4 regions of the Hymenobacter lutimineralis genome follow, and region 3 is predicted to be linked to each of the others. Evidence: riboswitches for the same ligand, from Rfam matches in the RefSeq annotation. Region 3 holds a riboswitch; each other region holds the start of a gene.
The links. A riboswitch is a leader RNA that binds a small molecule or an ion and turns the genes downstream of it on or off. The one in region 3 is predicted to bind S-adenosylmethionine.
Positions count from the first base shown of each region.

Region 1: another riboswitch for S-adenosylmethionine. It lies ahead of FY528_RS08710 (phosphoadenylyl-sulfate reductase); the one in region 3 lies ahead of metH (methionine synthase).
Region 2: another riboswitch for S-adenosylmethionine. It lies ahead of FY528_RS01180 (trans-sulfuration enzyme family protein); the one in region 3 lies ahead of metH (methionine synthase).
Region 4: another riboswitch for S-adenosylmethionine. It lies ahead of FY528_RS08660 (amino acid permease); the one in region 3 lies ahead of metH (methionine synthase).

Region 1 covers NZ_VTHL01000007.1:97,030-104,642, forward strand. The annotation lists gene FY528_RS08690 (assimilatory sulfite reductase (NADPH) flavoprotein subunit) at 1-1,276, opposite strand, end outside; gene cobA (uroporphyrinogen-III C-methyltransferase) at 1,347-2,129, opposite strand; gene FY528_RS08700 (sulfate adenylyltransferase subunit 1) at 2,206-3,492, opposite strand; gene cysD (sulfate adenylyltransferase subunit CysD) at 3,584-4,495, opposite strand; gene FY528_RS08710 (phosphoadenylyl-sulfate reductase) at 4,519-5,292, opposite strand; SAM riboswitch class I at 5,607-5,698, opposite strand; gene FY528_RS08715 (lipopolysaccharide biosynthesis protein) at 6,101-7,591, opposite strand.
Region 2 covers NZ_VTHL01000001.1:294,247-301,859, forward strand. The annotation lists gene FY528_RS01165 (protein adenylyltransferase SelO) at 1-1,503, shown strand, start outside; gene FY528_RS01170 (NCS1 family nucleobase:cation symporter-1) at 1,666-3,174, shown strand; gene FY528_RS01175 (homoserine dehydrogenase) at 3,269-4,552, opposite strand; gene FY528_RS01180 (trans-sulfuration enzyme family protein) at 4,645-5,847, opposite strand; SAM riboswitch class I at 5,988-6,102, opposite strand; gene FY528_RS01185 (leucine-rich repeat-containing protein kinase family protein) at 6,238-7,554, shown strand; gene FY528_RS01190 (hypothetical protein) at 7,562-7,613, opposite strand, start outside.
Region 3 covers NZ_VTHL01000002.1:342,801-350,413, forward strand. The annotation lists gene FY528_RS03740 (alkene reductase) at 1-549, opposite strand, end outside; gene FY528_RS03745 (PA14 domain-containing protein) at 713-1,828, opposite strand; gene FY528_RS21480 (hypothetical protein) at 2,008-2,133, shown strand; SAM riboswitch class I at 2,231-2,343, shown strand; gene metH (methionine synthase) at 2,416-6,138, shown strand; gene metF (methylenetetrahydrofolate reductase [NAD(P)H]) at 6,226-7,182, shown strand; gene FY528_RS03760 (tetratricopeptide repeat protein) at 7,290-7,613, shown strand, end outside.
Region 4 covers NZ_VTHL01000007.1:84,171-91,783, forward strand. The annotation lists gene FY528_RS08645 (hypothetical protein) at 1-410, shown strand, start outside; gene FY528_RS08650 (EcsC family protein) at 412-1,158, shown strand; gene FY528_RS08655 (DUF4890 domain-containing protein) at 1,326-1,790, opposite strand; SAM riboswitch class I at 2,104-2,196, shown strand; gene FY528_RS08660 (amino acid permease) at 2,491-3,945, shown strand; gene FY528_RS08665 (CPBP family intramembrane glutamic endopeptidase) at 4,066-4,941, shown strand; gene FY528_RS21740 (TSUP family transporter) at 5,031-6,542, opposite strand; gene FY528_RS08675 (NADPH-dependent assimilatory sulfite reductase hemoprotein subunit) at 6,668-7,613, opposite strand, start outside.

The DNA.
Region 1 (7,613 bases), on a different contig from region 3:
TTTCGTAGCGCACGGCGCCTACGGTGAGGTGTACTTCCTCGGGGTGAGCCAGCAGAGAGCTGGCAATGGAGTAGGCCCGGGCCGGCAGAGGCCGCAGCACCGCCGCCAGCTGCTGGCCCGATAGTTCTACCGGAAACTCCGTGAGCAGGTCAGCCACGTCGCGGCCGTAGAGGTAGTCGGGCAGCTGGGCTTTGTTGGTGAGAATGTCGCGCAGCTTGGGGTGCTGCGGGGCCACGGCGGCGTAGCGTTCCAGCACGTCACGCGTAAGCACCGACAGCTCCAGCTTCTCGGCCAGGGCCGTGTGCAAGTCAAATTCCGTGTCGTTGAGCTTTACCGGGGCCGTGGCGTTCAGGCGCGCGGCTTGGATTACCTCCTGCACCAAGGCCTCCTGGTTCACGGGCTGCACCATCAGCGCGTCGCCGGCTTCGTAGGCAATGCCGGAGCCCGCCAGGGAGAATTCCAGGTGGTAGGTTTCCTTGGTAGAGCCGCGGCCGTTCAGCTGGATTTTCTCCAGCAGCTCCGCGGCGAAAGGGTTGTGGCTGGTGTATTCCACCTTTTCTTCCACTTCAGCCTCACCCGCGGCCACCAGCTGGTTTACCTGCACGAATGGCTGCGCAGTGGCAACTGGGGCGGTAGCCGGGGCCGGCTGGGCTACCAGGGCCAGCACCTGCCCGGCCCAGCGGCGGGTTTCGGCCTCAAACTCCACGTCGCAGTCTACCCGCTCCAGCAGGCGCTTGCCACCCAGCTCGGCCAGGCGCTGGTCGAACTCGAAGCCCGTCTGGCAAAACTGCAGGTAGCTTTTGTCGCCGAGGGCCAGCACGGCGTAGCGCAGGTTGGGCAGCTTGGGGGCGCGGTTGCTCAGTAAGAACTGATGCAGCTCCTCGGCGGCAATGGGCGGGTCGCCCTCGCCCTGGGTGCTTACCACCACCAACAGCTGCTGCTCGTTTTTCAGCTCCTTGGTCGGGTAGTCGTTCATGTCGCGCACGGCTACGGCTAGGCCGCGCTGCCGGGCCGCTTCGGCTACTAAGCCCGCCGCCTTCTTGCTATTGCCGGTCTGGGAGCCAAACAGGATGGTCAGGCGGGCCGTATCAGCGGCGGGCGCGGCGGCCACCGCAGTAGCGGGCAGGGCCACAGCGCCTGCCGCGGCACCGGCCGAGCGGCCGTAGAAGTACCCACTCAGCCACAGCAGCTGCTGCTCGGTGAGGCCGCCCGCGAACTGCTGAAGGCTGGCGTCATCCAGACCCAGGGGCAGCGTGAAAGTTGAGGTGATGGACATGGCAAAAACAGGATGACGGCGTAGAGGGAAGTCAGTAGAAAACGGCCGGAAACCCGTCCGAGTAGGTAAATCAGGCCACCTCGGCGTAAGAGGCGTCGGCAAAAACGGTGGGTAGGGCCTGCGTCAGCACTTCGGGCGTGGCCAGCCGCGTCACTTCCCCAATGATGATGATGGCCGGGGCCCCGATGCCGGCTTCCAGCGCCCGGGCCGGTAGTTCGGCTACGGTGCCAGTTACCAGCCGGGCGGTGGGCAGGGTGCCGTTCTGAATAATGGCGGCGGGCGTCTCGGCTTGGCCCTGCGCGCAGTAGAGTTGCACGATATTGGGCAGCTCACCCAAGCCCATCAGTATCACGGTGGTAGCGCGGGAGCGGGCGGCTTCGGCCACGCTGGAAGCCAGCTCGCCGGTAGCCGTGGTGGCCGTAATCACCCGGAAACCTTCACTGGCGCCCCGGTGCGTGACCGGAATGCCCACGCTGCCCGCCGCCGCTACCGCGCTGCTGATGCCGGGCACGTAGTCGGTGCGCAAGCCATGGGCTTCGGCATACAGCATTTCCTCCCGGCCCCGCCCAAACACGAATGGGTCCCCACCTTTCAGGCGCACCACGTGGCCGGAGCGGTGGGCGTGCTCTACGATCAGGGCATTGATTTCGTCCTGGGAAAAGCTGCGCATGCCGCGCCGCTTGCCCACCGATACCAGCACGGCGTCCGGCCTAGCGTGTTGCAGTAGCTCCCGGTTTGCCAGGGCATCGTAGAGGATGACGTCGGCTTCACCCAGCACCCGCGCCCCTTTGAGCGTGAGCAGCTCCGGGTCGCCGGGGCCGGCTCCAAGGACAGTCAGACGGGGCGTTTTCATGTATTGAAAGAGGAATGCGTAGGTGAGAGAAGTAACCCGTTATGCTGAGCGCAGCCAAGGCATGAGGGCCGGAGGGCTAGATGGAAAAGGCTACCGGCGAAGGCTCGGGGGCGGTGAAGTAGTTAGCGTTGGCGGCGCCAATGAGGCCGGCGGCCAATGTGTCGCCGCTGAGCTCGTCTACCAGAATAAAGGAGCCGGTAGCGCGGTTCTGGTGGTAGTTATCCACGGCGACTGGCACGGCCGTTTTCAGGCGTACCCGCACAATGTCGTTGAGCTGAGCCGAGTCGGCGGCAGCACGGCCGAAGGTGTGCACGTTTACTTTGTGCAGAATGGTGGGTATAGCCGCCTTTACCAGCGCTGAGTGATGCTGAAGCAGCAACTTTCGACCCGGCCACAGGGGCTGCTCGCTCATCCAGCACAAGGTAGCTTCCAACTCCCGGGTAAGGGTGGGCTCGTCGCTGGCCGGCACAATGGAGTCACCGCGGCTTACGTCCACATCATCGCGCAGCCGGATGACCACTGCCTGCGGGGCCGAGGCCGCTTCCACCTCCTGCTGATTAACTTCAATAGCTTCAATGGTCGTCTCCGAGCCGGAGGGCAGCACGCGTACCCGGTCGCCGCGACGGTACTGTCCGCTCAGCACCTGGCCCGCGTAGCCGCGGTAGTCGGGTAGCTCAGGCGTTTGAGGGCGGATGACATATTGCACCTGAAAGCGAGGAGCAGCTGCGGTTTCTACGGCGCCAGGCACGCTTTCCAGGTGCTCCAACAGGCTGGGGCCCGTATACCAGGGCAGGTGCTTGGAGCGGCTTACCACGTTGTCGCCATTCAGGGCGCTGAGGGGAATGGCCGTGGCCGTGGGAAGCTGGAAGTGGTCGGTGAGGGCGGCGTAATCGGCCGCAATCTGGTCGAAAACGGTTTCATCGAAGTTCACCAAATCCATCTTGTTCACGGCCAGCACGAAGTGGCGGATGCCCAGCAGGGCAGCAATGAGGGTATGGCGGCGCGTCTGCTCAATCACGCCCTGGCGCGCATCTACCAGCACAATGGCCAGGTCGGCGTTGGAGGCGCCGGTCACCATGTTGCGGGTGTACTGCACGTGGCCGGGGGCATCCGTGATGATGAACTTGCGGCGGGGCGTGGTAAAATATTTATAGGCTACATCAATGGTGATGCCCTGTTCCCGCTCGGCGCGCAGGCCGTCGGTGAGCAAAGCCAGGTCCACCACGCCGCCCGAGGCCTGGCGCTTTTCCAGGGCCGCCAGCACATCCAGCGACACGGATTCGGAATCGTAGAGCAGGCGCCCAATCAGGGTGCTTTTGCCGTCGTCTACGCTGCCGCAAGTAATAAATCGGAGAAGGTCCAAAGTCGTTAGATCTTAGAAGTTAGAGCTTAGAACTGAGAAGAGGGAGACGGAACTATCTATGTTCTACGCTCTAACTTCTCACCTCTATTAATCAGAAATACCCGTTGCGCTTGCGGTCTTCCATGCCGGCTTCGGAGATATTGTCGTCGAGGCGGGTAGCGCCCCGTTCGCTTACCTTGGCCAGGAGCAGGTCCTGGATGATGTCTTCCACCGTGGCCGCGTCGCTTTCCACGGCGGCCGTGCAGGTGGAGTCGCCCACCGTGCGGAAGCGCACCTGCCGGGTGACAATCTCATCGTCTTTTTCCAGGCGAATGTGCTCGGTAAGTCCTAGCAGCTGGCCCGAGGGCAGCACCACGCAGGTGCGCTCGTGGCCGAAGTAGATGTCGGGCAAGGCAATGTTTTCGCGCTGGATGTAGCGCCACACGTCCAGCTCTGTCCAGTTGGAAATCGGGAACACGCGCACATTTTCCCCCTTCTGAATGCGGCCGTTGTAGATGTTCCACAGCTCGGGGCGCTGGCGCTTGGGGTCCCACTGGCCAAACTCGTCGCGCACCGAGAAGATGCGTTCCTTGGCGCGGGCCTTTTCCTCGTCGCGGCGGGCTCCCCCAATGCAGGCATCAAACTCAAACTCCTCGATGGTTTCCAGCAGGGTGTAGGTTTGCAAGGGGTTGCGGCTGGGGTACTTGCCCACCGGCTCGCGCAGGCGCTGGCGCCGGATGGTGTCTTCCACGCTGCGCACAATCAGCTTCTCGCCCAGCTGCTCGGCCAGGGCGTCGCGGTAGGCCAGTACCTCGGGAAAGTTGTGGCCGGTGTCCACGTGCACCAAAGGAAACGGAAAGCGGCCCGGGCGGAACGCCTTCTCGGCCAGGCGCGTGAGCACAATGGAGTCTTTGCCACCCGAGAACAGCAGGGCGGGCCGCTCAAACTGGCCGGCTACTTCCCGCAGGATGTGGATGGCTTCGGCTTCCAGCCGGTCGAGGTAATCGAAGGAAGGGGTACTCATACGAAACGGGTATTGCTTGTTACTTAGTGGGTGGGCACCGGCTCTACCACCGGGTCGGGGCCGTTGTGCACGGCGGTGGCGTGCAGGCCGCACTCCTTGGCCGAAAGGTCTTCCCACCACCAGCGGCCGGCACGGAAGTCCTCGCCCGGTTTGATGGCGCGGGTGCAGGGCGCGCACCCGATGCTCACGAAGCCTTGTTTGTGGAGCGTGTTCACCGGGATGCCGTGCTCCTGGGTGAAGGCCACGGCCTCGTCCCAGGTCCAGTCGAAGAGCGGGTGTACTTTAATCAGGTTATGCGCTGCATCCCACTCCACGGGCTCCATGGTTTGGCGGTTCTGGGACTGCTCGGCCCGGATGCCCGTTACCCAGGCGTGCTGTCCGGCCAGCGCCCGGTTCAGGGGCTCCACTTTGCGGATGTAGCAGCACTCCTTGCGGTTTTCCACGCTTTCGTAGAAGGAATTAGGGCCTTTCTCCAGGAGCAGGGTCTGCACGCTGTCCTGACGCGGGGCAAACACTTCAATCGGCTTCTGGTACCGGAGTAGGGTCTTGTTCCACGTCGCGTAGGTTTCCTGGAAGTTGCGGCCAGTATCGAGGGTGAACACCCGGATGGGCAAGTCAAACTCAAAAATCAAGTGGGTGATAATCTGGTCTTCCAAGCCAAACGAGGTAGAGAAAACCGCCGAAGTAAGGTGCAGGGAAGCTACCAGGCGTAACCGCTCCAGGGCAGTTGCTTGCGTGAGCTGAAGGCGTAGGTCGTCCAGCTGCGGAACGGCCAACGCGGCTGAGGCTGCGGGCATACGAACAGGAAGTGGGGAGAAGAACCCGCCGTAAGAGGGCAGGGGTTCGGCCAGATGGAGCCCCGAAGTAGAGGCCAGCTTGCAGCAAAGGCAGCTGGGCAAGTACGGCAGGGCGTGAATGGGCGTGGGCAGGGATAGGAGCTGCCACGCATGGCAGCTCCTTACAAGGCTGAGCTTAGCCTAGGCGCCGGGAAAGGGAGGGGTGTGAACTAGCAACAACACGCCATGCCCATCATAGCACAACACCCATGCTGTACAGCAATGGAGGTGGCGGAGGCAGTGGCGAGGTTGGACAAGTAGTTCACGGCTTGTTGTTTTTATATGTTCAGGACTTGGCACCGTTTCGGATGGTCCGCTGGTTGCCGGCGTTTCCTAGAGCCTGTCTCTCCACGCCTCTGTATAAAAACAATCCTTTGGGGGGTAAAGAATTGGTAAGACAAATGTACGAGCCGAAATTTTATAGTTCCAAATTTTCTTTTCTCGCGAGCCGCTGCCTACCAGGGAAGGGAGCCGCTGATTTATCGGAAATATCTAACTCAGGGGGCTCTAATCGACTACTTAGGAAATAGTGTTTTTCAATCTGGCTGCCAGCTGGGTAGTGTGGTAAGAATACAATTTCTACGACTGCTGCTTTGCTTGGGGCCAGCCAATAGATAGGGCCCATCTACCATCCTAAAAAAACTTTATTGACTGGTTATGCCATTTCACCCTAATGATTTCCAATGAGCGTCATCAACTAGCTTGGGCTTCCCGAAGTTCAGCGGAGAGGCCCTTGACTGCGGGCCTGCACTAACCGGCGAGAGTGCAATCAGGCTGGCGGGTTTTGGCGGCGAAATTTTTGCAGCAGCGCCGTGGCTTCCGGGGCTGATTTGGTGAGCAATATCAGCGCGGCGTACACTATTGTCAGTACTGTAGAGCGCAAGAGCATGGTGGCCAGCGCCGAATTGAAAGCCGGCATTAGCCAAGCCGCGCCGCCGGCAACGGCCGCGCTGAGCAAAATCAGCGGTATACGGACCGTGAAGGGCTGCATGCGGTAGCTGTGCCATACAAACCAGGTGCGTGCCAGGTTGATGCTGACAATAGCCAGCAGAAACGCCACGGCCGCGCCCGTGAGCCCCAGGCGCGGAATCAGCACCGCATTCAGCCCAACGGTAACCAGGGCCAAGGACACGTTGAAGAGCAGGTCGTAGCGGTAGCGCGGGGACGTGACGAGGATGAGCCCGTTGAGCCCCGTGATGCCATCAAAGAGGCGGGCGGCCAGCAGCACCAGCACGGCCGTGGTGCCGGCCTGCAGGGCCGGGTTGTTCATCAGGCCGTAAATGAAATCCAGGTTCAGGCCGATGCCCAGGGCCAGGTAGCAGCCCAGCACGGCGTTCAGGCGGGTAGTGTCGCGGTAGAAGGCAGCCATGCGCGGCAGGGCATTTTCCTTCCAGTAGTCGGCCAGCAGCGGAAAGGCAATTTTGTTGAGCGAGCGGGCCGGCAGCGTGAGGGCCGTGCTGATGAAAAAGGCAATGCTGTACACACCCGCCGCCGCCAGGTTCAGCTGGGAACTCACCATCAGCGTGTCAATATTCATGATGATGGTGCCCGAGATATTAGCCAGCAGCGCAAACGCCCCGAAGCTCAGAATACCCCTTATCGGTTGCACCCGCAGAGCCGCCGTGGTTGGCCGCACGTGCAGCTCACCGATGTACGCCAGATAAACCGTGAGTAGCAGCGCAATGCCGCTCATAGTGCCGATGTACGCCAGCACGTAGCCGTGAAATGACAAGTAGCCCAGCCCGTAGAGTACTGCCGCGCCGGCCTGTAGCACCCGCAGCAGGATTTCCTGCACAAACGACGAAAACGCCGTGTGGTACAACCCTTTCAGGTAGGCATCCTGCAGGGAATAGAGCATCACAAACAGCGCCAGCCCCGCGGCCCAGCCATAGTAAGAACTAATAAGGGCGCGGTCCTGGGCGTGCTCGTAGAAGCCCAGTACCAGCGGCTTTCCGCTCAGGTAGAGCAGCGTGACCAAGCCAAACCCCAGCAACGGAATACCCAGCAGCAAGGGCAAGAAGCCTTGGTGCCCGGCCTCCCGATTGCGGAAATACGGGAAAAACCGGATGCCCACGCTGGCAAAGCCCAGGGCGGAGAGCTGGGCGTAAATGGTGGCAATAGACAGCAAGGTGCTCGTGAGGCCCAACTGGTTGGCGGCCAGAAAGCGCGGCACGATGAAGGCCGTGTTGAGAAAACCCAGCGCCAGCCCGAGGTAGGAAATAATGGTATTGCGCAGCCCCTGCCGCTGAACGATGCCCAAAAGTGAATGAGTGAATGAGTGA
Region 2 (7,613 bases), on a different contig from region 3:
CCCGGCTACCACTACTCCCGCGTGGTACCCACCCCCGTAGCCGACCCGCGCCTGCTGGCTTGGTCGGAGGAGCTGGCTGCCGAGCTGGGGCTGCGCCGCCCGCCCGAGCAGGGAGCGGCCGTGGAGGTACTGGCGGGCAACCGCGTGCTGGAATCGATGAAGCCCTTTGCGGCGCGCTACGGGGGGCACCAGTTTGGCAGCTGGGCCGGACAGCTCGGCGACGGGCGCGCTATTTCCCTGGGTGAGGTGCAGGCCCCGGACGCGAGTAGCTGGGAAATCCAACTTAAAGGCGCAGGACCTACCCCGTACTCGCGCCGCGCCGATGGCCGCGCCGTGCTGCGCTCCTCCATTCGGGAGTTTCTGTGCAGCGAGGCCATGCACCACCTGGGCGTGCCTACCACCCGGGCCCTGAGCCTGGTAGCCACCGGCGACCTGGTGGTGCGTGACATGTTTTACAACGGCAATGCCCGCCCCGAGCCGGGGGCCATTGTGGCCAGGGTAGCACCCACCTTCGTGCGCTTCGGCAATTTCCAGCTGCTGGCCGCCACGGGCGAAATCGACAACCTGCGCCGCCTGGCCGACTACGTTATCCGGCGGTATTTCCCGGCCCTGGGCGAGCCTAGCCCTGAGGTGTATGAGCGCTGGTTTGCGGAGGTGTGCCAGCGTACGGCCGTGCTTATGGCGCACTGGATGTCGGTGGGGTTTGTGCACGGGGTGATGAACACCGACAACATGTCCATTCTGGGCTTGACCATTGACTACGGACCCTACGGCTGGCTGGAACCCTACGAACCTGGCTGGACGCCCAACACCACCGACTTTGCCACCCACCGCTACGCCTTCGGGCAACAGCCGCGCATTGGCCTCTGGAACCTGATGGCCCTGGCCCAGGCCCTCACGCCCCTGGTACCCGACCCTTTGGCGTTGCGCCCACACCTGGACGAGTATGTGGCCACGTTCACCGCCAAGCGCCAGGAGATGCTGCGCCGCAAGCTGGGCCTTACCGCTGCTGCCGCTTCCGACGATACCCCACTGCTCGATGCACTGCTGGAAGCCCTGGCCGCGGCGCAGGTTGACATGACCATCTTTTTCCGGCGCCTTTCGCACTGCACTTACGCCCTGTTGACGCAGCAAGCCGAAGAAGAAGCTACGTGGACCGAGTTACTCGCTACGGCCGCCTACCCCGAGTCGCCCGCGGCGGGCCTGGACCAGCTGCGGCAGTGGCTGGAGCAGTATGGGCAGCGCGTGCGCCAGGAAACAGCTGACGCCGAAACCATCCGGAACGGAATGCTGGCGGCCAATCCCAAGTACGTACTGCGCAACTACCTGGCCCAGCAGGCTATTGAGGCCGCCGAGGCCGGCGACCTGTCGGGGGTGCGCCGCTTGCTGCACGTGCTCAAAACGCCCTTTGATGAGCAGCCTGAGCACGAGGAGCTGGCCGCCAAGCGCCCGGAATGGGCCCGCGAAAAGCCCGGCAGCGCCACGCTCTCCTGCAGCTCCTGAGGCGGGGCGAGGTCCGTGACGCGCGGGAGTTGCCCCGCGCTTACACCTATCCACGAGCAGTGGCATGTTTTGGTCGATACCCATACGGCCTTAGAGCCTGCTACTTGCGTAACGTGCTTTCTCTGCTTTACTTACGGAGTAAACCTGTCAAGGCGCTGCTCTATGCAAGTACTAGCTACCTCCGTAAACGACCAGCCCAGCGCCGGCCTCACCAGCTCCGACCTGGCCCCCGTGCCCGCCGCCGCCCGCACCTGGACCAGCGCTAACTACGCTGCCCTCTGGATCAGCATGAGCTTGTGCATTCCGACCTACATGCTAGCCAGCTCCCTTATTGAGGGCGGCATGAACTGGTGGCAGGCTTTGCTCACCATTTTCCTGGGCAACACGGTGGTGCTGGTGCCTATGCTGCTTAATGGGCACGCCGGGGCGAAGTATGGTATTCCGTTCCCGGTTTTTGCGCGAGCGTCGTTTGGGGTGCGTGGCGCCAACGTGCCGGCGCTGTTGCGCGCCATTATTGCCTGCGGCTGGTTTGGTATTCAGACCTGGATTGGGGGCTACGCCCTGTATCAGATGGCCGTACTATGGGTGCCGGGGCTGGCCACGCTGCCCGCCGTGTTTCCGGATTCCTGGGGGCTGGCCACGGGGCCGGCCATTACCTTTTTTCTGTTTTGGCTGCTGAACATGTACGTGGTGTACCTGGGGGTCGACAGCATCAAGAAGCTGCTGGTGTTCAAGGCATTTTTCCTGCCGGTAGCGGCAGCGGCCTTGCTGTGGTGGGCCATTTCAGCCGGGAAAGGCCTGGGGCCGATTCTCGCGCAGCCGGCCAAATTTGCCACGTCGGCCGAGTTTTGGGCGTTCTTCTTTCCTTCGCTCACGGGCATGGTGGGTTTCTGGGCCACGCTTTCCCTCAATATTCCTGATTTCACCCGCTACGCCATCAGCCAGCGGGCCCAGGTGCTGGGTCAGGCCCTGGGGCTGCCTTCGTCGATGACGCTATTTTCCTTTGTGGGCGTAGTTGTCACGTCGGCCACGTTCGTGATTTACGGGCAAACCATCTGGGACCCGGTGGTGCTGGCTGGTAAGTTCGATAGTAAAGTGCTGGTGAGCGTAGCCATGCTGGCCGTGGCGTTATCGACGCTGGCTACCAACATTGCCGCCAACATCGTCAGCCCCGCCAACGACTTCGCCAACTTCGCCCCCGAGAAAATATCCTTCACCACGGGCGGCTACATCACCGGCGTCATCGGCCTGCTCATCTTTCCCTGGAAGCTTATTGCCGACCCCTCCGGCTACATTTTTACCTGGCTAGTAGGCTACTCCGCGCTGCTGGGGCCCATCGGCGGCATCATGATTGCCGATTACTACCTGCTGCGCCACCAGCAGCTCCACGTGCCCGACCTCTACCAGTACCAGGGCCGCTACACTTACCAAAATGGTATCAACTACGCCGCCATGCTGGCCTTAGGCATTGGTATTCTGCCCAACATCCCGGGCTTTCTGCAGGCAGTGGGGGCTTTGCCGGCGGGTACCGTGTGGCCTTGGCTGGCGGCCGTGTACAACTACGCCTGGTTTGTGGGGTTCTTGCTGGCCGGTGGCCTCTACGTGCTGCTCATGCGCCCCCAAACCCGCATGGCTGTAGTGCCTCCGCTGGTTTCTCCGGAGGTGGCCTAAAACTGAAAGGGATTTAGTAGTAGCCTCCTCAAACCAGAACGCCCTGCCAGGTACTACCTGGCAGGGCGTTCTGGTTGAACAGGAAAATTGGAGACTACAGCGGACTCACCGCTTCATCGGTTGCCCATGCGGCCCGCACGACGGGACCGGTTTCCGACGCAGGTGCTGTTGTCACGGCCCGCAACGGCGTTGGCAGCCGCACGATGCTGATGCCCGGCAGCCGCAGCCACGCGGCCTGCGCCAGTTGATCCAGCCCAATGGTGCCCGTGAGGTAGTATCCCAACTCCTGGGAATGGAAATATTCGTGAATGGCGCTGAAATCGGCGCGGTCGGGGGCGTGTTCGGCGCCGAAGGTCACCAGCACATCAGCTTCGGCATCCGTCGGCGTGAGGGCCAGGGTGCTTTCTTGGTGGAGCTTCTTATACTCATAACGGTAGCCGTAGGTCAGGGCCGATAGGTCGCTGAGGACTGCCGAGGCGGTCGGTACAGCACCGGCGCCTTTGCCCAGAAAAAACTGCCGGTCGGCGAAGTTGCTTTGGGTGATGAGGCCGTTGTACTCGTCCTGCACGCGGGCCAGCTCGTGCTCGGGGCGCACCAGGGTAGGCAGCACGGCCGCGGCCACGCCCCCGTTGGGCAGGCGGCGGGCTTCGGCCACCAGCTTCAGCACCAGGCCTTTTTCACGGGCGTAGCTGCTGGCTAGGTCACTGATGCCCGTGATGCCCACGGCCAGAATGTCCTCGGGCCGGGCTACCAGCCCAAAGGCGTGGGCCAGCAGCAGCACCAGCTTATTACGGGCGTCGAGGCCTTCCACATCGAGGGCAGGGTTGCTCTCGGCGAAGCCCAGCTCCTGAGCCTTGCGCAGGGCCGCCGCGAAGGTCAGCGCATCGCGGTGCATGGCCGTGAGAATGTAGTTGGTGGAGCCGTTGATGATGCCTTCCACTGCTTCCAGCAAGTCGGTATCGTAGTACTCCTCTAGGTTGCGAATAACGGGCAGGGAGGCGCAGGCGGCGGCTTCGTAGAGCAGGGGGGTGTTGGTTTCGCGCTGCAGCTCAATGAGCTCCTGCAGGTGCTCGGCCAGCATTTTCTTGTTGGCCGTCACCACGGCTTTGCCCCGGCGCAGGGCCCCGGTCACAATGCGGTAGGCCTCATCGGCGTCGTCAATCAGCTCCACAATGACGTTGAGCGTGGGGTCGTCCAAGACTTCGTCGCGGTCAAAGGTGAACAGCTCGGCGGGCAGGTTTCGGGCTTTGGTGCGGTCCTTCACCCCAATGCGGCCGATGCGGGCCCGCAAACCGGGGGTGCGTTCCAGTACCGTGTGCAAGCCCTGGCCTACCACCCCAAAACCAAACAGCCCAATGCGGATGTCGTTACGATTCATAATGCTTGTGCAAATGCAAAAAAGGCGTCATTCTGCTGTTGACCGTCAGGCTGAGCGCAGCCGAGGCATGACGGTCAATAATTTCTGTACTCTTACGCCAGCTGGGCTTCGGCTTCGCGCACGGCCTCCTTCAGGGTTTCCTTGGCTTCGCTCAGGCGGTCCAGGGCCTGGGCCAGGTCGGCAATGAGGTCTTCAGCATCCTCCAAACCCACGCTCAGGCGAATCAGGCTGTCGGCGACGCCGGCGGCGCGGCGTTGGGCCACGGGCGTGGACTTATGCGTCATGGTAGCTGGGTGGCAAAGCAGGCTCTTGGCACCGCCAAGGCTTTCGGCCAGGTGGAAGTACTTGGTGCCCGTTACCACCTGGGTGGCGGCTTCCTGGGTGTCGTCTTCGAGTACGAGGGCAATGATGCCGCCGAAACCGCCGGGCTGCTGCTTTTTGGCTACCGCGTGGTTAGGGTGCTCTTCAAGGCCAGGGTAGTATACGGCCCGCACTTCGGGGCGCGTCTGCAGGAACTGGGCCACTTTCAGGGCCGTGCTACAGTGACGCTCAATGCGCAGGGGCAGGGTTTCCAGCCCCCGAATCACGAGGAAGGAATCGAACGGCCCCAGGATACCGCCCGAAGCGTTTTGGATGAATTTCAACTGCAGGCCGATTTCCTCGGTGGCCGCTACCACGGCGCCGGCAATGAGGTCAGAGTGGCCGCCCAGGTACTTGGTGGCGCTGTGGACCACGATATCAGCTCCCAGCTTGATGGGCTGCTGCAGCACGGGCGAGGCGAAGGTGTTATCCACGCACAGCCAGGCGCCGTGGGCGTGGGCAATGTCGGCAATAGCGGCAATGTCCGATACTTTCAGGGTAGGGTTGGAGGGCGACTCCAGCCACACCAGCTTGGTTTTGTCGGTGAGGGCGGCAGCTACCTGCGCCGGGTCGGTGGTGTCGCAGTACACAATGTCGATGCCGAAGCGGCGGTACACGTGCTCGAACAGGCGGAAGGCCCCACCGTACAGGTCGTCGATGGCCACGATCTGGTCGCCGGCCGAGAGCAGCTTCACCACCGCATCAATGGCCGCTAGGCCCGAGGCGAAGGCGTAGCCGGAGTGGCCATACTCAAGGGTGGCTAGGATATTTTCGAGGGCGCGGCGCGTGGGGTTGCCGGTGCGGGCGTAGTCGTAGCCCTTGTTTACCCCAGGGGCCTCCTGCACGAAGGTCGAGGTCTGATAAATCGGCACGGAGATGGCGCCGGTGAGCTCATCAACGGGAATGGACTGGAGGAGGCGAGTGGCAGATTGCATGGGGTTGGCCGTTTTGTGGTTAGACGAAAACGCACCTTGTTGCCCAGACACTTATGCAAGATTTCTTACCGAAAGAGCATAAAAAAAGCCCTCCCGACAAGTCAGAAGAGCAAGACCGCTGCAGACGGTAGGCATCTTTTAACTTATCTTCTTCCGCGCCGACCGAAGCCGACTCAGAACAGGATTTAGCACCTGGTATTTCTACTGGTTGCTAAGGCATCACAGGGCCTGTCCCTCCGCCTTTCTTGATAAGTGCTCCGTGGCATGGAGCGCAGGGCAAATGTACAACCGGATTTTTTTCGCGCAAATTTTTTTGAAAATTTTTGAAGAGGGCAGAAAAATAGCCTGCCCGGCCAAACGCAGCCAGCGCAAACCCCGACCTTTGCCCGCATGCACACCCTGGAGCAACTGCGCCGCGGCGACCTGGCCGGCACTACCCGCCTCGATCTGGCAGAAGGCCTCACGGAGTTCCCGCGCGAAATCCTTGACCTGGCCGACTCGCTGGAAATCCTCAACCTTTCCGGCAACGCCATCTGCAGCCTGCCCCCCGACCTGGGCCGCCTGCGCAAGCTGCGCATCCTTTTCTGCTCCGATAACCAGTTTACTGAGGTGCCCGAGGTGCTGGGGCAATGCCCGGAATTGGAAATGGTGGGCTTCAAGGCTAACCAGATCCGGACGCTGCCCGCCGCCGCGCTGCCGCCCAAGCTGCGCTGGCTGATTCTGACTGACAACCAACTCACGGCGCTACCGCCCGAAATTGGCCGGTGCGGGCAGCTGCAAAAGCTCATGCTCGCCGGTAACCACCTCACCGCGCTGCCACCCGAAATGGCGGCCTGCACGGCCCTGGAGCTGCTGCGCATTTCGGCCAACCGCCTAGCGGAGCTGCCAGCCTGGCTGCTCACCCTGCCCCGCCTGAGCTGGTTGGCCTACGCGGGTAACCCGCTTAGTGAACAAGCCGAAGCCACGGCGCTGGCGCAGCAGCCTATTCCGAAAATCCGTTGGGAAGAAATGGCGGTGCAACAGCAGTTGGGCGAGGGCGCGTCTGGGGTGATTTACCGGGCGGAGTGGCAGAAGCCTACGGACCGTAAGGCGGTAGCCGTAAAACTGTTCAAGGGCGCCGTAACCAGTGACGGATTGCCGCACAGCGAAATGGTGGCTTGCATCAGCGCCGGCACGCACGCGGGGTTGATACCCGTGCTGGGGCAGGTAGCTGGCCAACCGCAGCAGGCCGAGGGCCTGGTATTGGAGCTGATAGCGCCCGAATTTTCCATTCTGGCCGGGCCGCCCAGCTTTACGACCTGCACCCGTGACGTATACCCAGCCTCCGCTGCCTGGAGCCTGGAAACGGCAGTGCGGATAGGGGAGCGGGTAGCGGAGGCGGCAGCCCAGCTCCATGCCCGCGGTATCCTGCATGGTGACCTGTACGCCCACAATATCCTGACGACGACTGCGGGTGAAGCCTTGCTGACGGACTTTGGGGCGGCCAGTTTTACCAGGGGCCAGGACGCTGCGCAGGCCGAAGCCCTACAGCAACTGGAGGTGCGGGCCTTTGGCTGCCTGTTGGAGGAACTGCTGACGCATTGCCCGGCGAGCCAGAAAGATGAACGCCTAACGACCCTATGGGCGCTGCAGCAGCAATGTGCCCGGCCTGTAGTAGCCGAGCGGCCGTCTTTTGCGGAAATAGCCCGGCTGCTGCAGAAGATATAAAGCCGTCTTAGGCCTGCCTGAGGAGCCAGGAATAGCCGGAAGCAACGTCGTCAAACAAG
Region 3 (7,613 bases):
GTAGCCGTTGGCGCCGTGAATTTCGGCCCCATCAAACCCGGCGCGCTTGGCGTTGCGGGCAGCCTGGCGGAACTGGTCAACCACGCCGGCAATTTCGTTTAGCTCCAAAGCCCGGGGCGTAGGAATTTCTTCGAAGCCCTGCCCGGTAAAGGCTTTCACGCCTTCGGGCTTAATGGCGGAAGGCGCCACGGGCAGCTCGCCGCCGTGGAAAGCTGGGTGCGAAACGCGGCCCACGTGCCAGAGCTGAACGAAGATGCGGCCCCCGGCGGCGTGCACGGCATCCGTCACGCGCTTCCAGCCGGCTACCTGCTCTTCGGTATAGATGCCGGGCGTGTTGATGTAGCCCACGCCCTGGGCCGAAACCTGGGAGCCTTCCGTGATGATGAGGCCGGCCGAAGCCCGCTGCTCATAGTACGTTACTACCGAATTAGTTGGCACGTTAGCGGCATTGGTCGCCCGGCTGCGCGTCATGGGGGCCATCACCATGCGGTTGGGCAATTGAGTGGCACCTAGCTGAAAAGAGGAGAAGATTTTGGTTGTCTGAGTCATGAGAAGAAAGGTGTGCGAAAACAGCCGCGCTGCTTCGCTGGTGAAACCTAGCATCCTTAACCCATGTAGCTACATGAATGTTTCACCACCTCCCGTTCTTCGCTTTATTTTTTCTTTAACCCGCCCGTCTTTCTCAGGTTTTTGCCGGCGGCCTCGTTACGCCCTAGCGGGCAATCAGCTCTACGCGGCGGTTGCGGGGGCGCAGGCGCGGGTCGCGGTTGTCGGCCACGGGTTTTGCCCCCCCGTAGCCCACGGCCGTCAGCCGCAGGGAGTCTACGCCGTGCTGCACGAGGTAGCGGCGCACCACCTGGGCGCGCTGCTCGGAAAGCTGCTGATTAAGCCGGGCATCCCCTACGTTGTCGGTGTGACCGGCAATTTCAAATCGGGCGGCGGCCTCGGCCCGAAGTACCCGCACCAAGCGGTTCAGCTCGGGCTGAGAGGTGGGCAGAAGCCGGGCTTTCCCCTGCTCGAAGTACAGATTTTTCAATTCCACCACTTCGCCTTTCACCAGATTAGCCAGGTTGGGCAGTGAGTCGGGAGTTGCGGCCGGAGGCGTAGCCACGGAAGCAGGTCGGGCTGGCACGGCTATGGTGGCCGTAGCCTGGGCGGGGGCCGTAGGGCGGGGGCGCCGCTCCACCCGTACGGCAGTCTGCGCCTTCGGGACGGGTGCTGCGGTTACTACCGGCTTGAGGGTGGGCTTTGGGGTGGGAGCGGCCACAGCCGGCGGAGCAGGCTTGGGCTTGGCTACGGGAATGGGGCGGGCCGTGCGGGGCAGACTCGTGAACAGTACTTCACTGCTTACCGGCTCAAATCCGTCCGGGGAATCTACGCGCCGCCAATCCAGCAGCGCCCGGGTATCCAAGTGGTTTTGGAAATACTCGATGCGGATAGGATAGTATTGACCGGCCTTGAGCTTGATGCGCACGGTGCGAGTAAGGTGGTCTTGGTCGCGCCAGGCATTTACCAGCCGCTTGCCGCCCAGCCAGAACCGGAAACCGTCGTCCATCACTGTCGAAAACTCATATTCCGCCGTTTCCGGCACTAGCAGCCAGCCTGTCCAGCGCACCGAAAACTCGTCGCTGGGCATGTCCGGACCCGGGGGGCGCTTTTCCCAGCTGAAGTCGATACGCTTATCGATACGGGTAAATACCAGCTCCTCAAAATTCATCCCGTTGTAGTAAGCCCCCTTGAGGCCGTCACCCACGGGCAGAGCCGATGTTTGCGCCAGCGTGTGGACCGCGCTCAACAGTACAATCAGCCAGGTAAAGGTGTATTTCATCTAAAAGCAGGGGAATAAAAGATAAGCTGAATCAGGCATTACTGGTGGTTGGCCAGCCCAGCCATTCGTTAACGTCTCAACGGCCTCGGGCCGTATAGACCGGAATATAAACCTACTCCGTTGCCTGGTCGTAAACGAAAATTGTGCGTGCGAATCCTATAGCCACGCGCCCTGCTATTATGCCCACGAAGAAAACCTCCGCTGCTACGGCCAAAAAAGAAGATCCGTGCTGGAAAGGCTACGAGCAAGCCGGCACCAAGCAGAAGGATGGAAAAACCGTCCCGAACTGCATCAAGAAAACGTAAGACTCCCGCAAACCTTTTACTAGCAGCACCAACCCCGGCCCAATCGAAAAGCCGGGGTTGTTGTTTTTAGCGGGTTCCGCCGTATCTTCGCCTCTGTTACTTATCCAGAAAGACCGAGGGACTGGGCCCGACGACGTCTTAGCAACCTGACTTCACACAAGGTGCTAACTCCCGTTTCAGGCCGCGCTGCGGGCTGGAAGAAGATAAGTACAGAACCGGCATCCGCGCCCGGCTCTTTCTGGATAGGCACTTTTTTGCTGCTGATTTTCTTGAAGAGCCGATATGCCGACCGTTCTCCCTTCCCCCGCCACTACGTCTCCCCTCCACGATATCCTGCGCCAGCGCGTGCTGATTCTGGACGGGGCCATGGGCACCATGATTCAGCGCCACACGCTCACGGAGGAAGACTTCCGGGGTACGCGCTTTGCTGACCATCCGCATCCGCTACGCGGCAACAACGACCTGCTCAGCCTTACCCGCCCCGATATTATCCGCGGCATTCACGACGAGTACTTCGCTGCCGGGGCCGACATGGTGGAAACCAACACCTTCTCCGGCACCACCATTGCCCAGGCCGACTACGGCCTGGAGCACATTGTATATGAGCTGAACTACGAGTCGGCGCGGCTGGCGCGGGAATTGGCCGATGCGTTTACGGCCCTGACGCCAGAAAAGCCGCGCTTCGTGGCCGGCGCTATTGGGCCCACCAACCGTACGGCCTCCCTCTCCCCCGACGTGAACCGCCCCGGCTTTCGAGCGGTAACCTTCGACGAATTGGCCACCGCCTACCTGGAGCAAGTGCGCGGCCTCGTAGACGGCGGCTCCGATGCCTTACTCATCGAAACCATCTTCGACACGCTGAATGCCAAAGCTGCCCTGTACGCGGTGCAGAAGTTCTTCGACGAAGGCGGCAAAGTGGTGCCCGTCATGATTTCGGGTACCATTACCGACGCCTCGGGCCGCACCCTGAGTGGGCAGACTGTAGAAGCCTTCTGGAACTCCATCCGCCACCTGCCCCTGCTGAGCGTGGGGCTGAACTGTGCCCTCGGCGCCGACCAGCTCAAGGTGTATATCAAGGAGCTGAGCCGCATTGCCGACGTACACATTTCGGCCTACCCCAACGCTGGTCTGCCCAATGCTTTCGGTGGCTACGATGAGTCGGCCCAGGAATTTGCGGGCGTGGTGGAAGGCTACCTTTCCGACGGGCTGGTGACAGTGGTAGGGGGCTGTTGCGGCACTACGCCCCAGCACATTGCCGAGCTGGCCCGGCTGGCCGAAAAATACGAGCCGCGCCAGCTGCCCGAGCTGCCCAAAGCCACTCGCCTGAGCGGGCTGGAGCCGTTTGGTGTGTACCCCGACAGTTTATTTGTGAACGTGGGCGAGCGGTGCAACGTAACTGGCTCCCGCGCCTTCGCCCGCCTTATCCGCACCGGCAACTACGAGGCAGCCCTGCAGGTAGCCCGCGACCAGGTGGAAGGCGGCGCCCAGGTGATTGATGTGAACATGGACGAAGGCATGCTCGACTCGGAGCAGGCCATGACCACGTTCCTGAATTTGATTGCCTCGGAGCCCGACATTTCGCGGGTACCCGTCATGATTGACTCCTCGAAGTGGAGCGTGCTGGAAGCCGGCCTCAAGTGCGTGCAGGGCAAGAGCATCGTCAACTCCATTTCTCTGAAAGAAGGCGAGGACGTATTCCGGCAGCGGGCCCGCACGGTGCGTCAGTATGGGGCGGCCGTAGTGGTCATGGCCTTCGACGAGAACGGCCAGGCCGACAACTACGAGAAGCGTATCGAAATCTGCCAGCGCAGCTACGACATTCTGGTAAACGAAGTCGGTTTCCCGGCCGAGGACATCATCTTCGACCCCAACATTCTGACGGTAGGCACCGGCATGGAGGAACACCGCAACTACGCGCTGGACTTCATCGAGGCCGTCCGCTGGATCAAGCAGAACCTGCCCGGGGCCCTCACCAGCGGGGGCGTGAGCAACATCAGCTTCTCGTTTCGCGGTAACGACGTGGTGCGCGAGGCCATGCACTCGGCCTTCCTCTACCACGCTATCCGGGCCGGCCTCGACATGGGCATCGTGAACCCCAGCCAGCTGGCCGTGTACGACGAAGTGCCCAAAGACTTGCTGGAGCTGGTGGAAGACGTGCTGCTCAACCGCCGCCCCGATGCCACGGAGCGCCTCGTGGACTTTGCCGACACGGTAAAGCAGAAAGACAAGGTAGAAGTGGTGGCCGACGCCTGGCGCAGCCTGCCAGTGAAGGAGCGGCTGCAGCACGCATTGGTCAAAGGCATTACCGAGTTTATCGACCAGGACACCGAGGAAGTGCGCCAGCAGGTAGGCCGCCCGCTGGAAGTAATTGAAGGCCCGCTGATGGCCGGCATGAACGTAGTCGGCGACCTGTTCGGGGCCGGCAAAATGTTCCTGCCCCAGGTAGTGAAGTCGGCGCGGGTGATGAAGAAAGCCGTGGCTTACTTGGAGCCCTACCTACTGGCCGACAAGCAAAGCGGCGACCGGCAAACGGCCGGTAAGATCCTGCTGGCTACCGTGAAAGGCGACGTGCACGACATCGGCAAGAACATCGTGGGCGTGGTGCTGGCCTGCAACAACTTCGACATTGTGGATCTGGGCGTGATGGTGCCGCTGGAGCGGATTCTGGATGAAGCCCAGAAGCAGCAGGTAGACGTCATTGGCCTAAGCGGCCTGATTACACCGAGCCTGGACGAGATGGTGTACGTGGCCCAGGAAATGGAAAAGCGCGGCCTCAAAACCCCGCTGCTTATTGGGGGCGCTACTACCTCCCGCCTGCACGCCGCCGTGAAGATTGCGCCCAACTACAGCGGCCCTATCGTGCACGTCAACGATGCTTCCCGCTCGGTAGGTGTTGCGGCGGCACTACTCGGCACAGCTGATGCCGAGTATGCCCGCACCGTGCGCGAGGAATACCGCCAGCTCCGCGAGGACTACGCCGGCCGCCAGCGCGAAAAAAACTACCTCACCATCGAAGCGGCCCGCGAAAACGGTTTCAAGGCCAACTGGGAAACCACGCCCATCGTGAAGCCGACCTTCCTGGGCACCAAGGCGCTGGAGGATTATGATTTGGCGGAGCTAGCGGAGTATATCGACTGGACGCCCTTCTTCCAGACCTGGGAGTTGAAAGGCCGTTACCCGCGCATTCTGGAAGACCCGAATGTGGGCGAGGCCGCCACCCAGCTTTTCAACGACGCCCAGAAAATGCTGCGCCAGATCATCGATGAGAAGCTGCTCACGGCCCGCGCCGTGGTGGGCTTCTGGCCCGCCAACACAGTGGGCTACGACACGGTGCAGGTATTCACGGATGACACCCGCCAGGAAGTAGCCACGGAGTTTTTCACCCTGCGCCAGCAAAGCGAAAAGGCGGCCGGGGTACCCAACCTCGCCTTCTCCGACTTTGTGGCCCCGCTCGAAACCGGCCGCCAGGACTATATTGGCGGCTTTGCCGTCACGGCTGGTATCGGCATTGAGAAGCACCTGGAGCGGTTCGAGGCCGAACACGACGACTACTCCAGCATCCTGATGAAGGCCCTGGCCGACCGCCTGGCCGAAGCCTTTGCTGAGCGCCTGCACCAGCGCGTGCGGGAAGAGTTCTGGGGCTACGACCCGGCCGAAAACCTCTCCAACGAAGACCTGATTCAGGAGAAGTACCGCGGCGTGCGGCCCGCGCCCGGCTACCCCGGCTGCCCCGACCACACCGAGAAAATCACGCTCTTCAACCTGCTCGACGCCGAAAACCAGACGGGCATCCGCCTCACCGAGAATCTGGCTATGTACCCGGCCTCCTCAGTGAGTGGCCTCTACTATGCCCACCCCGACTCGCGCTATTTTGGCCTCGGCCGCATCGGCAAGGACCAGGTAGAGGACATAGCCCAGCGCAAACACATGCCGCTGCCGGAGCTAGAGCGCTGGCTGATGCCCAACCTGAACTACGACCCCGCTTCGGTAGCTGTTGGCTTGTAGCTACTGGCTGTTGGCTTTCCTCCAATTATTGCCCACTTATCCTTGCAAATAGCTAACAGCCAGCAGCTGAGAGCTAATAGCTGAAAAATGAAAGTAACCGAACACCTGACCCGCGCCGACGGCAAAACGCTGTTTTCCTTTGAGGTGCTGCCCCCCAAAAAGGGCGAGAACATCCAGAACCTATTCTCCAACATCGAGCCTTTGATGGAGTTTAAGCCGCCGTTTATCGACGTGACCTACCACCGTGAGGAATACGTGTACCGCCAGCACCCCAACGGCCTGCTGGAGAAGAAAACGGTGCGTAAGCGGCCCGGCACGGTAGGCATCTGCGCGGCCATCAAAAACCGGTTTGACGTGGACACCGTGCCGCACCTCATCTGCGGGGGCTTTTCGAAGGAGGAAACGGAAAACGCGCTTATCGATCTGCACTTCCTGGGTATCGACAACGTGCTGGCTTTGCGGGGGGACCCCATTAAATCAGAGGGTCACTTCAAGCCAGAGCCCGACGGCCACGCCTACGCTTGCGACCTGATCGGCCAGGTAGCTGACCTGAACAAGGGTGCGTACCTGGATGAGGAACAGGACGATGTGTGGGCCACCAACTTCTGCATTGGCACGGCGGGCTACCCCGAGAAGCACTTCGAGGCGCCGAACTACGGGGCGGATTTGCGCTACCTCAAGCACAAGGTAGACCGCGGCGCCGAGTACATTGTGACGCAGATGTTTTTCGACAACGAGCAATTCTTTAACTTCGAGAAGCGCTGCCGCGACGCCGGTATTACCGTACCCATCATTCCCGGGCTCAAGCCCCTCACCACCAAAAGCCAACTTACGATGCTCCCCCGGGCCTTTTATCTCAATATCCCGGAAGACCTGACCGATGCCGTGCACCTGGCCCCCGACAACGCCGCGGCCCGCGAAATCGGGATTGAGTGGTGCATCAACCAAAGCCGGGAGCTGATGGCCCACGGCGTGCCGGTGCTGCACTACTACAGCATGGGCAAGTCGGAAAGCATCCGGCGGGTAGCAGCGGCACTATTTTAGCAGGAAGCTGGTGACTGCGGGCGTTTGCTCATGCACTCGTGCCCGGGGCGCAACCAGAACGCTACCCCGCCCAGTCGCCAGCATCCTTACCTTATCCTCGCACTACTTTGGACGCCCTCGACGAATTATTTGACCACCTCCGTCTGGCTACCACCCCCACGGAAATAGAGGCTTTGCAGGAGGGCATCTGGCAGCTTTGGCTGCACACCGGGCACCCCGTGCTGGACAAGCACCTGGAGGCCGGAATGCGGGCCCTGGCGGCTGATGACTACAGTGAGGCCATCCGGGAGTTTACGGCGCTGACTACCCTGGCCCCCTCCTATGCTGAAGGCTGGAACAAGCGGGCCACGGCTTACTATCTACGCGGCGAATACCGGGCCGCCCTGAACGATATTGCCACTACCCTGGACCTAGAGCCCCGGCACTTCGGA
Region 4 (7,613 bases), on a different contig from region 3:
AGGAAGAGTTCAGTTATGCAGGCAGCATAGCCGCTATTCATAAGTGCCTGGTCCGCTGCCAATACTGGGAATCTTCCAGAACATACATTGTCGATCAGCAGAGTGGTCGGGTCGATACCTTATGGGGCACTCCTGCGCTTTCGTCTGATCTTACCAGAATGGCTTCCTTATACGCTGGTTGGGGTATGGAGGAAATTAACGGAGTGCAGATATATAAGATGGTAAATGGAAGGGTAAAGCCATTAATAACCATTGATCAGCAGGATTGGATACCAATAGATTTATGTTGGAGCGGTAGCCAAGTAGTGCTTTTAAAAGTAGTCCCGGCAGCAGTTGCCGAAAAGGAAGCGGGGCAGTTAGCAAGGTTGCCGGCAAGCAAATACAAGTACCTGCAACTTACGATACGATAGAATGCCTAGCCCCTACGACCATCAAGCCCTACCTGACTTTGAAGCTTGGCAGCAACGGATGCAGCGGAAGCCCACGCTGCTGGGCCGCCTTACCCGCCGGGTGCAAGCGCGACTCAACGCCCTGCTGCCCGAAAAGCTGCACAAGGCCCTCACCGTCGCCATCCAGAAAATGGTGCAGGGCGTGCTGTTCGGTTCTATGCACACCACCCGCAAGCCCCTGCCCGATACCGCTCTGGCCGAGCGCGAAGCCCTGGTGCGCACCCGCATCCGCTACTACCGCAACACAGCCGCCGCCGAAGGTGCCGCCACCGGCGCGGGCGGCTTCCTGCTCGGCCTCGCCGATTTTCCGCTGCTGCTCGGTCTCAAGCTCAAGCTCCTTTTCGACGTAGCCGCCCTCTACGGGCACGATGTACGCGACTTTTCCGAGCGGCTGTTCCTGCTGCACATCTTTCAGCTGGCCTTTAGCTCCCAGCACACCCGCAACGAAATCTACCAGCGCGTAGCTACCTGGGAAACCTACCGCCACACCCTGCCCACCGATGTCAACGAGTTCGACTGGCGCACCTTCCAGCAGGAGTACCGCGACTACATCGACCTAGCCAAGCTGGCCCAGCTCATTCCCGTCATCGGGGCGGCCGTGGGAGCGGTGGCCAACTACAAGCTGGTCGAGCAGCTCGGCGAAACTGCCATCAATTGCTACCGCCTGCGCTGGTTTGCGGCCGAGAAGGAACAAGAACGACTACCATAAATACGCGTCATGCTGAGCGTAGCCGAAGCATCTCGACCGCTTCGTTGCAATGGCAATTGATTAGTAAGAGGTAGAGATGCTTCGCCAAGCTCAGCATGACGGTCTATTAGGTCATAAAAAGGCCCCGGTGTTTCCGTCGGGGCCTTTTTTATGCGTGAACCAGCAGCTTAGCTTTTGCCTTGCTGAGGAGCCGCCATGTGCTGGCGGTGAGCTTTGCGCTTCTGCATCCGCTCGGCCTGCAGCTGGGTGTATTTGGCATACTGCTCGGCACTCAGGATTTGCTTAAGCTGCGCTTCGTAGCGCTGCTTGCTGGCTTTCATGGCCGCGTGGTGCTGCTTTTTGTCGGCAGGAGCGGGGGTGGTGCCGGCCTGGGCCTTGTGGGCCTGCATTTCCTGGAAACGGGCCAGGTGCAGCTGGCGAACCTGCGTAGTTTGAGCGGCCGAAAGGTTCAGCTTCTCGGCCATTTTCTTGGCGGCTTTGTCGGCGCGCTGCTCGGGCGTGAGGTTGGCTTTCTGGCCTTTATGGCCGCGGTGCATTTTAGCCGGTCCAGTTGGAGCCGAGGTGGTTTGGGCCGACGCTACGCCAGCGGAAAACGAGAAGGCAAGAAGGAGGACAAGAAGCTTTTTTTTCATGACGAGAGAAGAAGTGAATTGTACAACTGAGGAGAAGAAGCCCGCGTCCAGCTGAAACAGCAAAACCGGCTTCGATGGGGTGGTTTGCAACTCCGGTGCCAGTTTCGGCGAAATCAGGCTAAAACTCCTTCTGAAAAAATTTAAATTTTCGGGTTAAACTTTCACCCTGAATTATCATCGGGTAGAGCAGGATCTTGTTTAGCAGGGCATTACGTCCGGCCAAGGCTTGAAATTGCGACTGAGGTGGCGGTTTGCAGGCCGGAAATTCCGGGGCTACCTTTGCGGTATCAATTCTTTCTAGCCCGAAGGATTGTTTTTATACAGAGGCGCCGAGAGACAGGCTCGACGACGCGCCGGCAACCACCCGCACTCCGCGGAACGGTGCCAACTCCTGACCATATAAAAACAAGTTGCCGTGGACTTTTTGCCTCGCCGTACTGCTCTGCCTATCGTTTCTGCTGCCTTCGTGTGCCTGACTGGTGCTGCTGAGGCTTGTTGTAGCGCGCGGTGTTGTTGCTGAGCTAACCTGCCTGCGGGCCTGAGCTAGCCGTTGCCGGCTCCTTTCTCTGTTTTTCCTGTTGCGCAAATGCCCCGGTCGGATTAGACTGGCTGGGCTGGTCTGTTTTGCAGCTGCCAGAAACCAGGTTGCGCCATTTTCTTCACTTACCCGGGAAGCTCAGGCTTCTCGCCACCCCTGTTTATGCTTAAAAAGTCCCTGGAACTCCTGCGGCTGGAAGCCGCCGAAACCGGCGCGGGCACGCTCAAACGTACCCTCAACGGCTTCAACCTGATTGCCATCGGCATCGGGGTTATCATCGGTGCGGGTTTGTTTTCGCTAACGGGTATTGCGGCGGCCAACAACGCTGGTCCGGCCGTTACGCTTTCCTTCGTGGTAGCGGCCGTGGGCTGCGCCTTTTCCGCCCTGTGCTACGCCGAGTTTGCCGCCATGGTGCCGGTAGCTGGCTCGGCCTATACCTACGCTTACGCCACTATGGGCGAGTTGTTCGCCTGGATTATCGGCTGGGATTTGGTCCTGGAATACTCGGTGGGTGCTGCTACGGTGGCCATCAGCTGGTCGCAGTACCTACTCAAGTTTCTGAGCAAGTATGGCATTCATCTGCCCCCGCAGCTGGTGATGTCGCCGTTTGAAACGGCCGCGCTGGCCGATGGCAGCACCGTGCACGGCTTCGTGAACGTGCCCGCTATGCTCATCGTGCTGGCCATTACGCTCATCATCATCCGCGGTACCTCGGGCTCGGCCTGGTTCAACGCGCTGGTGGTGACGCTGAAGGTGGCTGTGGTGCTGGTGTTCATTGCCCTGGGCTGGCAGTACATCGATCCGGCCAACTACCAACCCTACATCCCGCAGAATACCGGTGTATTTGGGGAGTTTGGCTGGAGCGGCATTCTGCGCGGGGCGGGCGTGGTGTTCTTCGTGTTCATCGGCTTTGATATTGTGGCCACCATGGCCCAGGAAACCAAGAACCCCCAGCGCAATATGCCCATCGGCATCATCGGTTCTTTGCTCATTTGCACCGTGCTGTTCGTGCTCTTTGGCCACGTGATGACGGGCCTGGCCAACTACACCGAGTTCAAGAACAGCGCCGCGCCCGTGGCCATTGCCATCGAGAAAACGCCCTACGCCTGGCTTTCCTCGGCGGTTATTCTGGCCATCATCATCGGCTACACCTCCGTCATTCTGGTGGACTTACTAGGTCAGAGCCGGGTGTTTTTCTCCATGGCCAAGGACGGGCTGCTGCCCCCGGTTTTCGCCCGCATTCACGAGCGGTTCCGCACGCCCCTGCAGTCGAACCTGCTGCTCGGGCTGTTCATTGCTTTGTTCGCGGGCTTTGTGCCCATTTCGGTGGTAGGTGAGATGACGAGCATCGGCACGCTGCTGGCTTTCGTGATGGTGTGCGCGGGCGTGCTCATCATGCGCAAAAAAGAGCCCGACGCGCCCCGCGGCTTCCGCACCCCGCTGGTGCCACTAGTGCCCATTCTCGGCATCGTCACCTGCTTGGTTATGATGTTATCCTTACCCTGGGAAACGTGGCTGCGCCTGGCTGTGTGGCTGGCCATCGGACTGGCTATCTACTTCGGCTACGGCCGCAAGCACAGCAAGCTGGGGCAGCAAGCGGCGCAACGAGCGGGCTAAGCAAGCAGCTGAAGTGAATTGACAGCTACGGGCTGGGGTGAAAACCTCGGCCCGTTCTGTTTTATGCCGGGGCGCTACTTAGCTTTACTCCCGATTTAGTTTCACTTATCAGTTTATTGAATGGCAACAACTGTACTTGAGTCGCCGACCAAAGCCCGTAGGCCACCAGCTTACCCCACCATCAAAGAAAGCTGGGCGTTTCTGGGGTGGTATCTGCTCGTGATGCTGGGGGGCGGTATTCCCCTATTACTGCTCTGCGAAAAAGTCCTGCACCTTTCCCTGGCCTCCGGTCTGGTTATCATGACGGTAGTTGGTAATCTGGCCTTGCTGGGTATTATGCGCTGGCAGGCCGGCCGGCGCTGGCTGCCCATCAGGCTGCGCGGGCAGGAGCAAATGTGGCTGTACGTGGCGCTGCCTGTGCTGGTGCTGGCCATGCTTCTGGTGATTTCTCTCGTGGATTTGCTGCACCTGCCTAACAGGGCAGATAAAACGTTTAAAGACCTGGCGAAAAGCCCGATCTTGGCTTTTGTGAGCCTGTGTCTGATGGCGCCCATCCTGGAAGAGCTGCTGCTAAGAGGGGTTCTGCTGCGGGGGCTCCTGCGCAACTACCCCGGGCGGCCGTGGCTGGCTATTGGCTTATCAGCAGTGGTTTTCGGCCTTATCCACATCAACCCGGCGCAGGTAGTGGCTACAGCATTAATCGGCCTCGTGCTGGGGTGGCTCTACTACCGCACGCAGTCCCTGTGGCTGTGTATGGCCGGGCATGCCCTGAATAATCTGCTGGCTTTCGCGGGCATGATGAGTGGCAAGGAGCTGGAGGAAAAGTCGGCCGTGGAAGCCTTTAGCTCCTGGGGAGCATACCTCGGAGCGGTAGCACTAAGTGCGTTGGTGCTGTACTGGTTGCTGCGGCGGATTCAGCGTACCACAGTGCCTGCGAATTCGGCTTCCAATCCAGGAGAATCTGCGGGTGAAGTCACATTGCCGGAAGCTGGTTGATACGATACCCGATTATAGTTAAAAAGCCTCACCAAGAATTTGGTGAGGCTTTCTGCTGCGTGTTAGGTACGTCACGATGCGCTCTGCTTTTATAGAAACAGCTTGCGCAACGACCACAGGCTCCACACAATGACCATCAAGCCCACGCCCACGAACATCCAGCGCGTGGGAATACGGCCGGCGAGACGGGCAGCAAAGGGCGCGGCGGCAATGCCACCCACAATCAGCCCGAGGATAATCTGCCAGTGTGAAATGCCAATGGTGGCGAAAAACGTGAGGGCGCTGGCAAACGTGACGAAGAACTCCGTGACGCTCACCGAGCCGATAACGTACTGCGGCGTACGGCCCCCGGCAATGAGGGTGCTGGTGACCAACGGGCCCCAGCCACCGCCGCCAAACGAATCCAGGAAGCCCCCGGCGGCCGCCAGAAAGCCCAGCTTCTTGTGCTTTTTGCGCGGCCCGGGTTTGGAAAAGGCTTTTGAAATAATGCGAATTCCCAGCAGCAATAAGTACACGGCCAGGAAGGGCCGTACGTAGCTGCCGTAGGTTTCTCCGAATTTAGACAGCAGAAATGCGCCCAGAATAGCGCCCAATACCCCCGGAATCAGCAGCACTTTGAACAGCTTCTTGTTCACGTTGCCGAAGCGGTAGTGGTGGTAGCCCGAGGCCCCGCTGGCAAACATTTCGGCGGTGTGAATGCTGGAGCTGACGGCCGCCGGCGAAATGTTCAGCGTCATCAAACTAATGGCCGTGACCACGCCGTAGCCCATGCCCAGCAGCCCGTCAATGAGCTGGGCCCCGAAGCCGATGGCCACGAAGAGGTAGAACGTCTGGGAAGAGCTGGCCACGGCCCACACCTGCTGCCAGGTGAAGTAGTAGGACAGAATATTGAACACCAGCATGGCCGCAAACGCCAGCAGGGAGGCCGTGGCAATCTTGCGCCACCGCGCCGCCGCCGGCGACTCGTACGCCGGCCCGCCCGTCAGCTCGGCCGTCACGGCGTTCAGGGACTTCACCTTGTGGGCAAAGTCGCCGCCTACTTTCTCCCGAATCTGGGCCATGCGCTGGAGCACGTCGTGGAGCTCGTCGGGCAGGGTGTGGGTGAGCATTTCGCGCAGGCGCTTGGCAATGGTGGGCGACTTGCCGTTGGTGCTGATGGCAATTTTCAGGTCGCCCTTCTGCACGATGGAGCCCAGGTAAAAGTCGCAGGCGGCGGGCGTGTCGGCCACGTTGCAGAGCAGGCGCTGGCGCGTGGCGTCGGCCTTGATGCGCAGGTTCAGCTCCTTGTCGTTGGTGGCCACAATCACCAGGTCGTGGCCCACCAGGTCGGTGGGGTGGTAGGGCTGCTCGCGCAGCTGCACGGCGGGGTGGCGCTCGGCCAGCAGTTGCAGCTCCGCCGAAAACCAGGTAGCCACCACCGTAATGGCCGCGGCGGGGCTGTTGGCCAGCATGGCCGACAGCTTCTCGAAGCCCACGGCCCCGCCGCCCACCAGCAGCACGTGCAGCTGCTCCAGCTTCAGAAACACCGGAAACAGCCGGTTTACATCCGGCTGGGGCGGCGGCTCGGGCTGCGGCAGGACGTTGTTAGAAGTTAGAGGCATGGCGGTTGTGGTCAAAATCGAAAAACGGCTGTCATCCTGAGCTGGCGAAGTACCTCGTCACGTTAGGCTCATCGTGCTGACGTGATAAGGTCCTTCGCAGGCTCAGGATGACAACGGGGTAAAAGTTAATCGTGGAAGGTGAGGCCGCTGAGGGTGGGCTTTACGTAGCCCTGGCGGACCACAAAATCCCCGAACCGCTCCTGGGGCTGGCGGTTTTGGGCGTAGTCAGTGAGCAGGGGCGTAAGCTCCCGCACAATGCCGTCTTCGTCCACCATTTCCCGGTACAGCTTGTTCATCCGCTCCCCGTTGAAAGCGGCCCCGAGGTACAGGTTGTAGCGCCCCACGGCCCGGCCCACCAACCCGATTTCGCCCAGGTAGGGGCGGGCGCAGCCGTTGGGGCACCCCGTCATCCGCAGCAGAATATCGTCCTGTGCCAGGCCCAGGGCGCGGATTACTTCTTCCAATCTAGCTAAAAGTTGGGGAAGATAGCGCTCCGCCTCGGCAAAAGCCAACGTGCAGGTGTTCAGGGCTACGCAGGCCAAGGCCCCGCGCCGCAGGCCGGTGTGCACGTCGTTGGCTTCCACCGCTACGCCGTGCTCCGTCAGTATGGCCTGCACCGCCAGCTCGTGCTCGGGCGCCACGTTGGCTAGGATCAGGTTCTGGTTGCCGGTGAGGCGGAAGTCGCCGGTGTGGAAGCGGGCAATTTCGCGCAGGGCGGTTTTCAGCTGGCTGGATTCGGTGTCCAGCACGCGGCCGCCTTCCACGAAGAGCGTGAGGTGGCGGGCGCCAGCGGGGCCGGTGCTCCACCCGAAGGCGTCGCCGGAGGAGCGGAAGGTGTAGGGGCGGGCGGGCTCCAGCTCAAAGCCCAGGCGGCGGTTCAGCTCGTCCCGGAACACGTCGAGGCCCACGCGGTCCAGGGTGTACTTGAGGCGGGAGAACTTGCGGTTTTCGCGGTTGCCCCAGTCGCGCTGAATGGTGACTACCTGCTCGCAGGCGTCCACTGCCTTGTCGGCGGGCACGAAGCCGATGATGTCGGCCAGGCGCGGGTAGGTGTCGGGCATGCCAAACGTC